Regions from separate parts of the Streptomyces bathyalis genome, predicted to be linked through region 2. Evidence: riboswitches for the same ligand, from Rfam matches in the RefSeq annotation. Region 2 holds a riboswitch; the other holds the start of a gene.
The links. A riboswitch is a leader RNA that binds a small molecule or an ion and turns the genes downstream of it on or off. The one in region 2 is predicted to bind cobalamin.
Positions count from the first base shown of each region.

Region 1: linked by a shared signal. The riboswitch ahead of cobN (cobaltochelatase subunit CobN) and the one ahead of G4Z16_RS27335 (hypothetical protein) in region 2 are both predicted to bind cobalamin.

Region 1 covers NZ_CP048882.1:4,235,587-4,242,662, reverse strand. Annotated here, with positions in the region: gene G4Z16_RS18445 (enoyl-CoA hydratase-related protein) at 1-390, shown strand, start outside; gene cobN (cobaltochelatase subunit CobN) at 482-4,099, opposite strand; cobalamin riboswitch at 4,135-4,286, opposite strand; gene G4Z16_RS18435 (nitrite/sulfite reductase) at 4,333-5,679, shown strand; gene G4Z16_RS18430 (precorrin-8X methylmutase) at 5,691-6,317, shown strand; gene G4Z16_RS18425 (RNA-guided endonuclease InsQ/TnpB family protein) at 6,413-7,076, opposite strand, start outside.
Region 2 covers NZ_CP048882.1:6,310,772-6,317,847, forward strand. Annotated here, with positions in the region: gene G4Z16_RS27315 (putative cobaltochelatase) at 1-1,179, opposite strand, end outside; gene G4Z16_RS27320 (hypothetical protein) at 1,176-1,460, opposite strand; gene G4Z16_RS27325 (cobyric acid synthase) at 1,457-3,094, opposite strand; gene G4Z16_RS27330 (cobalamin biosynthesis protein) at 3,091-4,053, opposite strand; gene G4Z16_RS27335 (hypothetical protein) at 4,056-4,289, opposite strand; cobalamin riboswitch at 4,342-4,472, opposite strand; gene G4Z16_RS27340 (hypothetical protein) at 4,668-4,895, opposite strand; gene G4Z16_RS27345 (inorganic phosphate transporter) at 5,025-6,329, opposite strand; gene G4Z16_RS27350 (class II aldolase/adducin family protein) at 6,550-7,076, shown strand, end outside.

The DNA of each region.
Region 1 (7,076 bases), 2.1 Mb from region 2:
TTCGCGCTGCCCGGCGGCAAGGGCGGGTGGTTCTGCCACACACCGGCCGTGCCCGTCGCACGCTCCATCGGCAGGAAGCGGCTGATGGAGATGGCCCTGACCGGCGACGCCGTCGACGCGGCGACCGCGGAGCGCTGGGGCCTGGTGAACCGGGTCGTGCCCGACGACGAACTCGACGACGCCGTCGCCGAGCTGCTGGCGCGGGCGACCCGCGGCAGCCGGGCGAGCAAGTCGCTCGGCAAGCAGACCCTCTACGCCCAGCTGGACCGGCCCGAGGCCGACGCCTACCAGGTGGCCCTCGAGGTGATGGCCTCGGCCTCGCAGCTTCCCGGCGCCCGCGAGGGCATGGCGGCGTTCCTGGAGAAGCGCCACCCCGAGTGGCCCGACTGACCTCGCGCAGCCGGCCGGCGCTGGATCCCTCCGGAGCGGCCCGGCATCCCGGCGAGGGAGCCCGGCCGCCCCGGCCCGGTTCACCACGGGCTCAGTCGTCGCCCTCCAGATTTCCCTCGGCCTCCAGATAGACCTCGCGCAGCGCCTCGAGCATCGCGGGGTCGGGCTTGGCCCACATGCCGCGCGACTGCGCTTCCAGGAGACGTTCCGCGATGCCGTGCAGCGCCCAGGGATTGGCCTGTTCGAGGAATTCGCGGTTGACCGGATCCAGCACGTAGGTCTCGGTGAGCTTGTCGTACATCCAGTCGGCGACGACGTCGGTGGTGGCGTCGTAGCCGAAGAGGTAGTCGACGGTGGCGGCGAGTTCGAAGGCGCCCTTGTAGCCGTGGCGGCGCATGGCTTCGATCCACTTGGGGTTGACCACCCGGGAGCGGAAGACGCGTGAGGTCTCTTCGAGGAGGCTGCGCGTGCGCACGGTCTCGGGGCGGGTGGAGTCGCCGATGTACGCCTCGGGTGCGGTGCCGCGCAGCGCCCGTACCGTCGCGACCATGCCGCCGTGGTACTGGAAGTAGTCGTCGGAGTCGGCGATGTCGTGTTCGCGGGTGTCGGTGTTCTTGGCGGCCACGGCGATGCGCCCGTAAGCCGTCTCCATCTCCGCACGCGCCGGGCGGCCGTCGAGGTCCCGTCCGTAGGCGTAACCGCCCCACGCCGTGTAGACCTCCGCGAGGTCGGCGTCGGTGCGCCAGTCGCGGGAGTCGATCAGCTGGAGCAGGCCGGCTCCGTACGTACCCGGGCGGGAGCCGAAGATGCGGGTGGTGGCGCGCCGTTCGTCGCCGTGGTCGGCCAACTCCTCCTGCGTGTGGGCACGTACGTGGTTGTCCTCGTGCGGTTCGTCGAGCGAGGCGGCCAGTCGCACGGCGTCGTCGAGCAGGGCGACGGCGTGCGGGAACGCGTCGCGGAAGAAGCCCGAGATGCGGAGCGTGACGTCGATGCGGGGACGGCCGAGCTCGTCGAGCGGTATCGGCTCCAGGCCGGTGACGCGTCGGGAGGCGTCGTCCCATACGGGTCGGATGCCCAGCAGGGCCAGGGCCTCGGCGATGTCGTCGCCGGCGGTGCGCATGGCGCTCGTGCCCCACAGGGAGAGCCCCACGGACGTCGGCCAGCCTCCCCCAGCCTCCGGCCGGGGGGACCCCCAGTTGTCGTCGCGGTACCGCGTCAGGAGCGAGTCGGCCAGGGCCTGCCCGGTCTCCCAAGCGAGGCGCGACGGGACGGCCTTGGGGTCGACGGAGTAGAAGTTGCGGCCGGTCGGCAGGACGTTGACGAGGCCGCGCAGGGGTGATCCGGACGGTCCCGCGGGGACGAACCCGCCGCCCAGGGCGTGCAGGCAGTTGTCGAGCTCGTCGGTGGTGGCGGCCAGCCGCGGAACGACCTCGCGGGCGGCGAACGAGAGGATCCGCGCGACCTGTTCACCGTGGCCGTCGGGTACGGCGGCCGGGTCCCAGCCGGCGTCCTCCATCGCCTGGACGAGGGCGCGTGCGGTCTCCTCCGCCTCGTCGGCGGTGGTACGGGTGGCGGCGGACTCGTCGAGGCCGAGCGCCTCACGCAGGCCGGGCAGCGTCGTCGAGCCGCCCCAGATCTGGCGTGCGCGCAGCACCGCCAGGACGAGGTCGACGCGTACGGAGCCCGAGGGTGCCTGTCCCAGGACGTGCAGGCCGTCGCGGATCTGGGCGTCCTTGACCTCGCACAGCCAGCCGTCGACGTGGAGCAGGAAGTCGTCGAAGCCGTCGTCGTCGGGGCGCTCCTCGAGGCCGAGGTCGTGGTCGAGCCTCGCCGCCTGGATGAGGGTCCAGATCTGTGCGCGGATCGCGGGGAGCTTCGGCGGGTCCATCGAGGCGATCTGCGCGTATTCGTCGAGGAGTTGCTCCAGTCGCGCGATGTCGCCGTAGGAGTCGGCGCGCGCCATGGGCGGTACGAGATGGTCGACGAGCGTGGCATGGACGCGGCGCTTGGCCTGGGTGCCCTCGCCGGGGTCGTTGACGAGGAACGGGTAGATCAGGGGGACGTCACCGAGCGCGGCGTCGGGGGCGCAGGCCGGGGACAGCCCGGCGTTCTTACCGGGCAGCCACTCCAGGTTGCCGTGCTTGCCGAGGTGGATCATCGCGTCGGCACCGAATCCCCCCTCGTCCGTGGGGGCGGCGATCCAGCGGTAGGCGGCCAAGTAGTGGTGCGAGGGCGGCAGATCGGGATCGTGGTAGATCGCGATCGGGTTCTCCCCGAAGCCGCGGGGCGGCTGGATGAGGATGAGCAGATTGCCCCGGCGCAGGGCGGCGAGGACGATGTCGCCGTCGGGGTTCCGGCTGCGGTCGACGAACATCTCGCCGGGCGGCGGTCCCCAGTGCTCCTCGACGGAACTGCGCAGTTCTTCGGGCAGTGTGGCGTACCAGCGCCGGTAGTCGGCTGCCGGGATGCGCACGGGGTTCCGCGCCAACTGCTCCTCGGTGAGCCATTCCTGGTCGTGGCCGCCGGCGTCGATCAGGGCCCGGATCAGTTCGTCGCCGTCGCCGGAGACCAGGCCGGGGATCTCCTCCTCGGGGCCGAAGTCGTATCCCTCCTCGCGCAGCCGTCGCAGCAGGGCCACGGCGCTCGCGGGTGTGTCCAGCCCGACGGCGTTTCCGATCCTGGAGTGCTTGGTGGGGTACGCGGAGAGCACCAGCGCAAGACGCTTGCCTGCGGCGGGTATTCGGCCCAGCCGGGCGTGACGCACGGCGATTCCCGCGGCCCGGGCGGCGCGTTCGGGGTCGGCGACGTAGGAGGGCAGCCCGTCCTCGTCGACCTCCTTGAAGGAGAACGGCACGGTGATGAGCCGTCCGTCGAACTCCGGCACGGCGATCTGGCTCGCGGCATCCATCGGGGAGACGCCCTCGTCGTTGTCCTCCCAGGCGCTCCTCGATCCCGTCAGGCACAGGGCCTGGAGGATCGGCACGTCCAGGCCCGTGAGGGCACCCGCGTCCCAGGACTCGTCGTCCTCACCGGCGGAGGCCTCGGCGGGCCGGGTGCCGCCGGCGGCGAGGACGGTGGTGACGATGGCATCCGCGGCGCGCAGTTCGTCGATGAGTTCGGGCTCCGGCGCGCGGAGCGAGGCCACGTAGAGCGGCAGCGGACGGGCACCGGCCTGCTCGATGGCGCCGCAAAGGGCCTCGACGAAGCCGGTGTTGCCGCTCATGTGGTGTGCGCGGTAGTAGAGCACGGCGACGGTCGGGCCGTCCGTGTCCTTCGCCTCCCGGACCAGTGGTCCCCAACTGGGGGCGGGCGAGGGGGGTTCGAAGCCGTGGCCCGTCAGGAGCACGGTGTCGGAGAGGAAGCGGCCGAGCTGTTCGAGGTTGGCGGGCCCACCGTGGGCCAGATAGGCGTGGGCCTCAGCGGCGATGCCCACGGGGACCGTCGAGGCGGCCATGAGCTGTGCGTCGGGGGCCTGTTCACCGGTGAGGACGACAACGGGGCGCCCGTCACCGAGGAGTTGGTCGAGGCCGTCCTCCCAGGCGCGGATGCCGCCGAGGAGCCGTATGACGACGAGGTCCACGCCGTCGAGCAGGGCGGGCAGTTCGTCGAGGGGCAGCCGGGACGGGTTCGCGAACCGGTAGGAGACCGGCCCGTCCGAGGCGCGGGCACTGAGCAGATCGGTGTCGGACGTCGACAGCAGAAGAATCACGCGGCGTCTGGCCTTCCTCGGGGTGTCCGCGCCCCGGGTGGTGTTTGACGGCGGGAGTTCCTGGCTCGCCCGGCCTCCATGGCCAGGGTCACAGTGGCGGGACCGCGCCGGATTCGCACCGGGCTTCCTCCCATGTCGCCGTCTGTGGCGGTGGCGGACCTGCCGGCCCACCGAGAGGCATAGTAAGGGTCACAGTCGGAATGCGGGACATACGGCCCGGTACGGCGGTGGGTATGCTCGCCGCCATGTGTACCGCCCCGGTCCGGGCATTTGCCCAGGACACGAAGCCGATTCGGGACCGCGGCGACGCATGCCCGGGGGCCTTGCGACTCCACGAGGCGGACGACGGCGCGCTCGCCCGCGTACGCGTGCCCGGCGGGATTCTCGACGTCCGCCGGGCAGAGGCGCTGGCGGCTGTTTCACGGCGGTTCGGCGACGGGGATCTGCACCTCACCTCCCGTGGCAATGTGCAGCTGCGGGGTCTCGGGCCGGGCTGTGGACGGGAGTTGGCGCAGCTTCTCGGCGACGCCGGTCTGCTTCCGTCGCACCGCCACGAACGCGTCCGCAACATCGTCGCCTCGCCGCTGGCCGGTCTCGACGGCCACGGGCACGGCGATCTCCGGCCCTGGCTGCGCGCGTTGGACGGCACGCTGTGCGCGAGTGAGTCTGCTCACGCCCTGTCCGGGCGGTTCCTCTTCGCTCTCGACGACGGCCGCGGAGACACGGCGGAGCTGGCGGCCGACCTCACGCTGACCTCCGGCGGGAACGGCTCGGCGCGGCTGCGCATCGGCTCGTGGCACTCGCCCGCCGTCCAAGTCCCGTCGTCCGATGGGCCTCTGGCCGCGCTCCTCGCAGCCGAAGCGTTTCTTCAGACGTCGGCAGCGATGCGCGGAGAGGCCTGGCGGATCGGTGAACTACCGGACGGGCCCAGGGAGTTGACGGACGCGGTCGTCCGCCGCCTCGACGAGAGGGGCGTAGCCGCGACGACCTCCGTGGAGCCGCCCGGGACCCGCGCGTCCGCACCCCTTCCCGGCGTGGTCACCGGTCCTCACGGTGAGGCGGCGCTGTCGGTGCTCGCCCCGATGGGCCGGATCGACGCCGCCCAGTGGGATGCAGTCGTCTCCGTCGCCGCGCGGGCAGGGCACCGGGAGCTGCGGCTGACACCGTGGCGCGGCCTCGTCGTGCCCGTCGTCCCCGGGGCCGGTGCCGGTGCCGATGAGCTGATGCGCACGCTCGCGAACGCCGGCCTGATCACCGACCCCGACTCGCCCCGGGTCGGAGTGGGCTCCTGCATCGGACGGCCGGGCTGCGCCAAGTCGCTGGCCGACGTCCGCTCCGACGCGGCAGCACTCACGGGCTCCGGACAGCTGCCCGTGTACTGGTCGGGGTGCGAGCGCCGCTGCGGCCACCCGCGCGGCGACCGCGTGGAGGTGGTGGCGGTCCCGGAGGGCTACCGGGTCTCGGTCGTGTGCGACGGCCGCGTCCGTTCCGCGACCACGACCAGCCGTGCCCGAGTCGCCGCCGACGTCGCTGAAGCACGCAAGAGCGGCCCGAAAGCCCCGACACCCGTGAAGCGATGAGTGGGAGCACAGTGTTCGACTACGAGAAGGACGGCGCCGCCATCTACCGGCAGTCCTTCGCCACCATCCGGGCCGAGGCGGATCTCGAAGCGCTGCCTCCGGACGTCAGCCAGGTCGTCGTCCGCATGATCCACGCCTGCGGAATGGTCGATCTCGTACGCGACATCGTCCACACCCCGGCGGTCGTGGCCCGCGGCCGCGAAGCCCTGCGGGCGGGTGCGCCCATCCTCTGCGACACCTCCATGGTCGCCAGCGGCGTCACGCGCAGGAGGCTGCCCGCGGACAACGAGGTGGTGTGCGCCCTTTCCGACCCGTCCGTGCCCGGACTCGCCGCGGAGATGGGCACCACCCGCACCGCCGCCGCTCTCGAACTGTGGCGGGACCGCATGGAGGGAGCGGTCGTCGCCTTCGGCAACGCGCCCACCGCTCTCTTCCGGCTCCTGGAGATGATCGAGCAGGGCGCCCCCAGGCCGGCCGCCGTCATCGGCGTCCCCGTCGGCTTCGTCGGCGCCGCCGAGTCCAAGGACGCGCTCGCCTCCCACCCGTCCCGTCTTGAACACCTGGTCGTGCGCGGGCGGCGCGGAGGCAGCGCCATCGCCGCCGCAGCGCTCAACGCGATATCGAGCGAGGAAGATTGACTGCTCCGATCCGCCTGAAGTCGGGGGATTCCCGCTCGTCCTTGCGGACGTGCGCCCCTTGCGGGGTGCCGTCAAGCGTCTGCCGGATTCCAGGCTCAGGCAGCCTCCGGGGCCGGCGGCCCCGGAGGTCTTACACCCTCAACACCTGCCGGGCTCAGACCCGCCCGGATCAGCATCACATACGCGGAATTCTTGTCTCTCTCAAGGACAGCTCCGCACGCGGTGCAGGTATAAGTGCGCTCACCCAGCGGCAATGCATGCTTGGCTCTCGTCATGCAGTGCGCGCAGTCCATGGTGGTGTGCGCGGGATTGACCAGGTGCACGGCCCGGCCGTGCTTGCGGCCCATCTCGACCAGCGAGCACTTGGTCGCCCTGATCGCGGCGTCGGCGGCCTTGCGGGCCATGGTGGTCTTCGCGAGGAATTTCGGCCGGAAGTCCTCCACCGCGATCGCGTCGTGGTCACGCACGACCTGCTTGGCCCACTTGCGTCCAGTGTCCTGCCGCTGGCGTGCGAGCTTCTTGTGCAGCTTCGCCGCCTGCCGCTTCGCCTCCCGGTAGCCCTTCGACGCGGTCTGCCCCTTCTTCGGCTTACGCCTCGCCATCATCCGCTGGTACTTCGCGAGCTTCTGCGGCGCGGTCTTGCCGTACTGCGGGTGGGGCAGGTCGTGCGCGTGGGAGGTGGTGGTGGCGGTCTGGGCCACGCCCCAGTCGATACCGATCACGGCGCCGATTTCGGGCAATTGCTCGGTGGTGGCGGCG
Region 2 (7,076 bases):
CGGCGCCGGCTGCTCCTGCGGTTCGTTCGGCGCGGGTTCCTGCTGATCGGGCCGGGCGGACTCGTCACCAGGGCCGCCGTCGGGCTGCTGCGGCGGGTCGCCTCCGCCGTCCGGGCCGCCGTCCGGTCCGTCGGGGCCCTCCGGGTCGTCGTCGCCGTCGTCGGGCGCGGCGTGCTGCTGAAGGGTCTCGTCGAGCTTGTCCTCGTCGAGTCCCGGTGCGTCGAAGGGATTCCGCCTGCGCCGGTGGGGAAGCGCCAGCAGTGCCGCCTGCCGTACGTCGTCCGCTGTCACCTCGGTGCGGCCCGCCCAGGCGGCCAGGGCCGTGGCGGTGCGCGCCATCACAAGGTCCGCGCGCATGCCGTCCACCTCGAACGCGGCGCAGGTCGCCGCGATCTGACGCAGCGGCGCGTCGCCGAGCTGCACCTGCGGCAGCAACTCCCGTGCCGCGGCGATGCGTTCGCGCAGCGCGTCCTCCTCCGCCGACCACCGGGCCGCGAACGCGGCAGGATCGGCGTCGTAGGCGAGGCGCCGGCGCACCACGTCGACGCGCTCGTCGGTCTCCCGCGAGGCGGTCACCTCCACGGTCAGACCGAACCGGTCGAGCAACTGCGGCCGCAGTTCGCCCTCTTCGGGGTTCATCGTGCCGACGAGCAGGAAGCGCGCCGCGTGCCGTACGGACACGCCCTCGCGTTCGACGTACGAGGAGCCCATGGCCGCCGCGTCCAGCAGCAGGTCGACCAGATGGTCGTGCAGCAGATTGACCTCGTCGACGTAGAGCACGCCGCGGTGCGCGTCGGCCAGCAGGCCCGGTTCGAAGGCCTTCACGCCTTCCGACAGGGCCCGTTCGATGTCGAGCGCCCCCACGAGGCGGTCCTCGGAGGCGCCGACGGGCAGCTCCACCAGGTGCGCCGCGCGCGTCAGGCCCTCGCCTCCGAACTCGTGCGGCCCGTCGGGGCAGCCGGGGTCGGGCGCCGCGGGGTCGCAGGAGAAGCGGCAGCCGGGCACGACTTGCTGCGGGGGCAGCAGCGTGGCCAGCGCCCGTACGGCGGTGCTCTTCGCGGTGCCCTTCTCACCCCGTATGAGGACGCCGCCGATCGCGGGATTGACGGAGTTCAGCAGCAGTCCGAGCTGCATGTCCCGCATTCCGACGAGCGCGGTGAACGGGTAGGGGATGCTCATGCCCTCTTCTCTCCTCGGGGCCGGTCTTCGTGCGAGCGGTGCCAACCGCCGTGCGGGCGGCGGGAGCCGGCACTCGCCGCCGGGCCGGTCACTCGCCGTCCACGGGGTCGCCGCGTGCCGGGCCGCCCGCGCGTGCCGAGCCGCCCGCGCGTGCCGAGCCGCTGCGCACGGTCTTCCCGTACGGGGTGGGCCTTCGCGATGCCCGCGTCCCGCGGCCTGCCCGCCAGGTTCTTCGCGGACAGGCCGGTGCCCGTGGTGGACAGAAGCAGAACCCTGTTCATGAGGACCCTCCCGCGAGTTGTGCCTCGGGCGCCCCCGGGGCGACGAAGGGCAGGCCCGGCGGCGGGCCTTCCTCGATCAGGCGCAGCAGCGCGTCCGTGTCGGCGTGTTCCTCGATGAGATCGCCCAGGCGCTCCAGTTGCTCCTCGCGCAGCGCCGCGAAGCTCGTGTCCGGTGCGGGTACGAATCCGGTGCGTCCCGCGTCGGCGGCCACCCGGCGCAGAAGGGCCCGCCGGAAGCCGTCGCTCTCCAGCGACCCGTGCCAGTGCGTGCCCCACACGGCGCCGGACCGGCAGCCGTCCAGGGCCGCCCCGTCCGCATCGCTGAACACGGCCTCGCCGCCGAGCACTTCGGCGACGCCGTGGTGGATCTCGTAGCCCTCGGCGTGCTCACCGAGGGCCCGGCCCGACGGACGGGCGAGCGTCTTCTCGTGCGCGAACCTCACCTGGACCGGCAGCAGCCCCAGCCCTTCGATGGTCCCTGCCCGCGACTCGACCTCGTCCTCGATGCGCTCGCCCAGCATCTGGAAGCCGCCGCAGATGCCGAGGACCGGCAGCCCTTCGGCCGCGCGGCGCCGTACCGCGTCCGCGAGGCCGCGCTGGCGCAGCCACGCCAGCGCCCGCACCGTGCCGCGGGTGCCGGGCAGTACGACCAGGTCGGCGTCGGCGAGTTCCTCGGGACGGTCCGTGAACCGCACGACGACTCCGGGTTCTGCGGCGAGGGCGTCGACGTCGGTGAAGTTCGACATCAGAGGTACCGGCACGACGGCGATCCGCAGCACGTCGCTGCCGTGCGGGGACGCCGACGCCGACTCGCGGACGGTGCTGCGGCGGACCCTCCCCCAGACTCCGTCCGGGGGCACCCCCAGCCCGTCCTCCTCGTCGATGCCGAGTCCGTGGCGGAAGGGCAGCACGCCCAGCACGGGCCGCCCCGTCAGCCCGTGGAGCATCTCCAGGCCCGGCTCCAGCAGCGCCACGTCGCCGCGGAACTTGTTGACCACGTACCCCGCGAGCAGTTCCTGGTCCCGGTCCGCCAGCAGCGCCGTCGTGCCGAAGAAGGAGGCGAAGACGCCCCCGCGGTCGATGTCCCCGACGACCACGACGGGCAGCCCGGCGGCCCTGGCCAGGCCCATGTTGACGATGTCGGTGCGGCGCAGGTTGATCTCCGCGGGGCTGCCGGCGCCCTCGCAGATCACCGCGTCGTGCGTGCGACGCAGCTCGGCGAGGCAGTCGGCGACCGTGCCCAGCAGCCGCTCCTGCTTGCCTGAGTGGTAGCCCCCCGCGCTCATCTCGCCGACCGGCTTGCCGAGCAGCACGACCTGGCTGCTGCTGTCGCTGCCGGGCTTGAGCAGGACCGGATTCATCAGCGCCGTCGGCTCGGTGTTGGCAGCGGCAGCCTGCATCGCCTGCGCACGGCCTATCTCGGCGCCCTCCAGCGTCACGTACGAGTTGAGCGACATGTTCTGCGCCTTGAAGGGCGCGACCTTCAGGCCCTTGCGCGCCAGCCAGCGGCAGATGCCCGCCGTGACGACGCTCTTTCCGGCGTCGGAGGTCGTGCCCGCGACGAGAAGTCCGCCGCCCTGCCCGCCGGAACCCGGCCTTCGCGCATGCCCGCCGTTCTCACCGGCCGTCGTCATCCGTCGCCCCTTTCCGCCCGGCGCTTCCTGCCGAACGCGCCCGCCACCGAGGTCACCAGCAGCGCCAGCGCGCTGACGCGGCGCGAGAGTTGGACGGCTGCCGCTATGTCGTCCGTACGCACTGCACGGCCGGGGGAGTTGAGGACCGGCCGGTGCTCGGTGCGTCCGCCGTAGCTGAGGGTTCCGCCCAGACGCACGCCCAGCGCCCCTGCGAACGAGGCTTCCACCGGGCCCGCGTTGGGGCTGGGATGCGAGCGGGCGTCAGTGCGCCAGGCACGCAGGGCCCCGCGCGGAGACGGCCCGGCGAGCGCGGCGAGCGCGGCCGTCAGGCGTGCGCCCGGCCATCCCGCCGCGTCGTCCAGACGGGCGGCCGCCCAGCCGAAGCGCAGGTGACGCGGCGAGCGGTGACCGAACATCGCGTCCAGGGTGTTGACCGCACGAAATGCCGCCATGCCCGGGGCGCCGGCTGCCGCGCCCCAGACCAGGGCGCCCACGACCGCGTCCGAGGTGTTCTCCGCCACCGACTCCACGACGGCCCGCGCGATGGCGTCCGCGTCCAGCGCCTGGGGGTCGCGGCCGCACAGATGCGGCAACAGCCGCCGCGCGCCCTCGACATCACCCGCCTCCAGCGCGGCGGCCACGGCGAGGGCCTCCCGGCGGAGGCCGGTGCCGCCCAGCACCGTCCAGGTCACTGCGGCGTCGACGAGGGTGGCGCCGCCGGTGCCCGCAAGGGCGCGTGCGGTGCGCGAGAGCGTGGCGACGGCGGTGACGGCTCCGGCGACGGTCAGCGCCGTGTGCAGGGCGCCCGCACCCCGGTGGTCTCGCCACAGGGCGCGCTCGGCAGCGGCTGCGGCCCGGCCGAAAGCGGCCACGGGGTGCCCACGGCGGGGGTCGCCCAGCAGCGCGTCGCCCAGCTGTCCGAGGGCCGCGCCGCGTATGTAGGCGCGATGAGCCCGCACCGTCAGCGTGCCGTCGTCGTGCCTCGGAGGAGCATGCCGGGCCGCGGGCGGCCACGGTGCGGGACGTGACCGCGGCGGACGCGGACGTTCACGCCGTCGCGGAAACCGTCGCGGAAGCCGTCCTGGAGGCTGTCGCCGCAGCCGCCGTGGACGCGGGCGGGGACGTCCGCCGCAGCGGCAGCCGTCGCGGACTCGGGAACGGAAACGGGTGCGGGAGAGGCAGAGTAGCCACGCATGACGGAGTCCTCACTCAGGGTCCTCGCCCTGGTTCGACGTGCCGGCGACGAGAGTCTCCTGGCTCCCGGATCGCTGCGTCCCCCGGCCTTCCAGCCCGTCGAACTGATGGGCCGTGGCCTTCGGTTGGGGGTGCGCTCCCCGGTGACAGTGGCGGGACCGCGCCGGATTCGCACCGGCTTCCTCTCCTGCCGCCGTTGGGCATCGGCAGTCCACCACGTACCAGGAGGGGCGTCAACTCGCCCTTGACCTGCGACGGGAGAGTGTGAGCAGGCACACGGGGACCCCGCCGCGGCACAGGAAAAAGGGGTACGGAGCGCTGCTCCGTACCCCCTCCGGTATCGGCGGCCGCTGTCAACGGCTCGCCGGCGCCCAGTCGTTCAGGGCGCGGTGATGATGTAGATGCCGTAGGCGACGGCGGCCGCGCACAGCGCGAAGCACGCGTACGACCCGGTGCGCGCGAGCACGGACGCGCCACCGCCCTGCGAGCCGCCGGCCTTGCCGGCGGACGCACCCACGATGCCGAGCGTGAACACGCCCACCAGGGCGACCGTGGCCACGAGGCTCACGCCGAATACCTCGCCGAGCGCTGCCCAGTCGATGTCCATAGCGTTTCCCTGTCTGTCCTCCGGGCCGGGATCGCGATCCCGGGAGTCCGGTGAGTGGTCCGGTTGTGACTGCTTGTCGGTTGCCGGGCCGGTGCGGTGCGGAGACCGTGACCGCACCGGCCCGGCAACCTAGCCGAGAGTGGAGGCCGCTCGCCCGCGCTCCGTCTCGGTCTGCGAAGACGAACTCGCCGTGCCGACGCCCTCCGGGGTCCTTGCCGGACCCCCGTTGCCGTCCGCGTTGCTGCGGGCCGACGCCACGGGCGGCGGCGCGACGGTACGCAGCGCCGCCGTGACGACTCCGGCGGGTTCCGGCCCGGAAGTCCCGGGCAGGGCCGCGTCGTTGACGTTCGTGTGGTCGACGGGCTGGCGGCGCGAGAGCAGCCAGATGCCGCCGCTGATGGTGAGCGCGAGCGCCGCGACCGTGCCGACGCCCCAGTCGCCCTGCTGCGCCAGCACCGCGGCGCCCGCGGCGACGAGTGCCGCCGCCGGAAGCGTCAGGCCCCAACCCGCCACCATGCGGGCCGCTGTCGACCAGCGCACGACGCCGCCCTTGCGGCCGACTCCCGAGCCCATGACGGCGCCGGAGCACACGTGCGTCGTGGAGAGCGAGAAGCCGATGTGGGAGGAGGCGAGGATCGTGACCGCGGCCGAGGTCTGCGCCGCGAATCCCTGCGGAGGCTTGATGTCGGTGATGCCCTTGCCCATGGTGCGGATGATCCGCCAGCCGCCCAGATACGTACCGAGGGCGATGGCCAGCCCGGCCGAGACGATCACCCAGGTCGGCGGGTCCGCCTGCGGGGCGATCACGCCGCCGGTGATCAGCGCGAGGGTGATGACACCCATGGTCTTCTGCGCGTCGTTGGTGCCGTGCGCGAGGGAGACCAGCGCGGCGGAGGTGATCTGCCCCGCGCGGTAGCCCTTTGCGGTCTGCTGCTCGTCGGCCTTGCGCGCCGCCCGGTAGGTCAGCCGCGTCGCGAAGAGCGCGGCGAGGCCCGCGACGAGCGGAGCGGCGATGGCCGGGATGAGCACCTTCATCACCACGGTGCCGCCGTTGACGGCACCGATGCCGACGGAGGCCACCGTGGCACCGAGGAGGCCGCCCATCAGCGCGTGGGAGGAACTGGACGGAAGCCCGGCGAGCCAGGTCAGCAGATTCCAGATGATCGCTCCGACCAGCCCGGCGAAGATCACTTCAGGCTGGATACCGGAGCCTTCGTCGATGATTCCCGATGAGATGGTCTTGGCCACCTCGATGGAGAGGAACGCTCCAACGAGGTTGAGGACCGCCGACATCGCCACCGCTGTCTTGGGCTTGAGCGCCCCGGTGGAGATGGTGGTGGCCATGGCGTTGGCCGTGTCGTGGAAGCCGTTCGTAAAGTCGAACACCAAGGCCGTGACGATCACGATCCCGATGAGAAGCGTGATGTGTTCCATTCACCCAGGCACAATCAGCTCGATGGTTGATGTCCAGATGAACGTAGGGAGAACGGGTGAACAGAAGGTGAACTGCGGCGGGCTTCAGGGTGTCACTCCGCGGGGTCTGTTGTGAGCGGCGTCACACATCCGTCCCGCCGGTACCTTCGCTCTCTTCAACGGCTGCGGCACGGCCCGGCGGCGGCGCACGCGAAGAACCGCATCAGAGGAGGAACGAGCCGTGGAATCGGCTGAACTGCTCGGCGCCTGGCGGGAGTTGGTGCACACCGCCCGGCGCACGACCGCCGAAGGACTCGTCGTGGGAACCTCCGGCAACCTCTCCGTGCGAGTGGGGGACACGGTACTCGTGACCCCGAGCGGTCTCTCCTATGAACGTCTCGGCGACGCCGAGTGGTGCGCCGTTGACCTCGAAGGGCGGCGCACCGCCGGGAGCCTGTCACCGACGAGCGAACTCCCCATGCACCTGGCCGTCTACCGGCACACCGGTGCCCGCGCGGTGGTGCACACGCACGCCGTGCACGCCACCGCCGTCTCCACCCTCGTGCGCGAAGTACCAGCCGTTCACTACATCACGGCCGAACTGGGCGGCCCCGTACGCGTCGCGCCGTACGCCACGTTCGGCAGCGACGAACTCGCCGCACACATGCTCACCGCGCTCGACGGCCGCAACGCCTGTCTGCTGCAGAACCACGGCACCGTCGCGTACGGCGAGAACCTCGTCCAGGCGTACGACCGCACCGCCCAGCT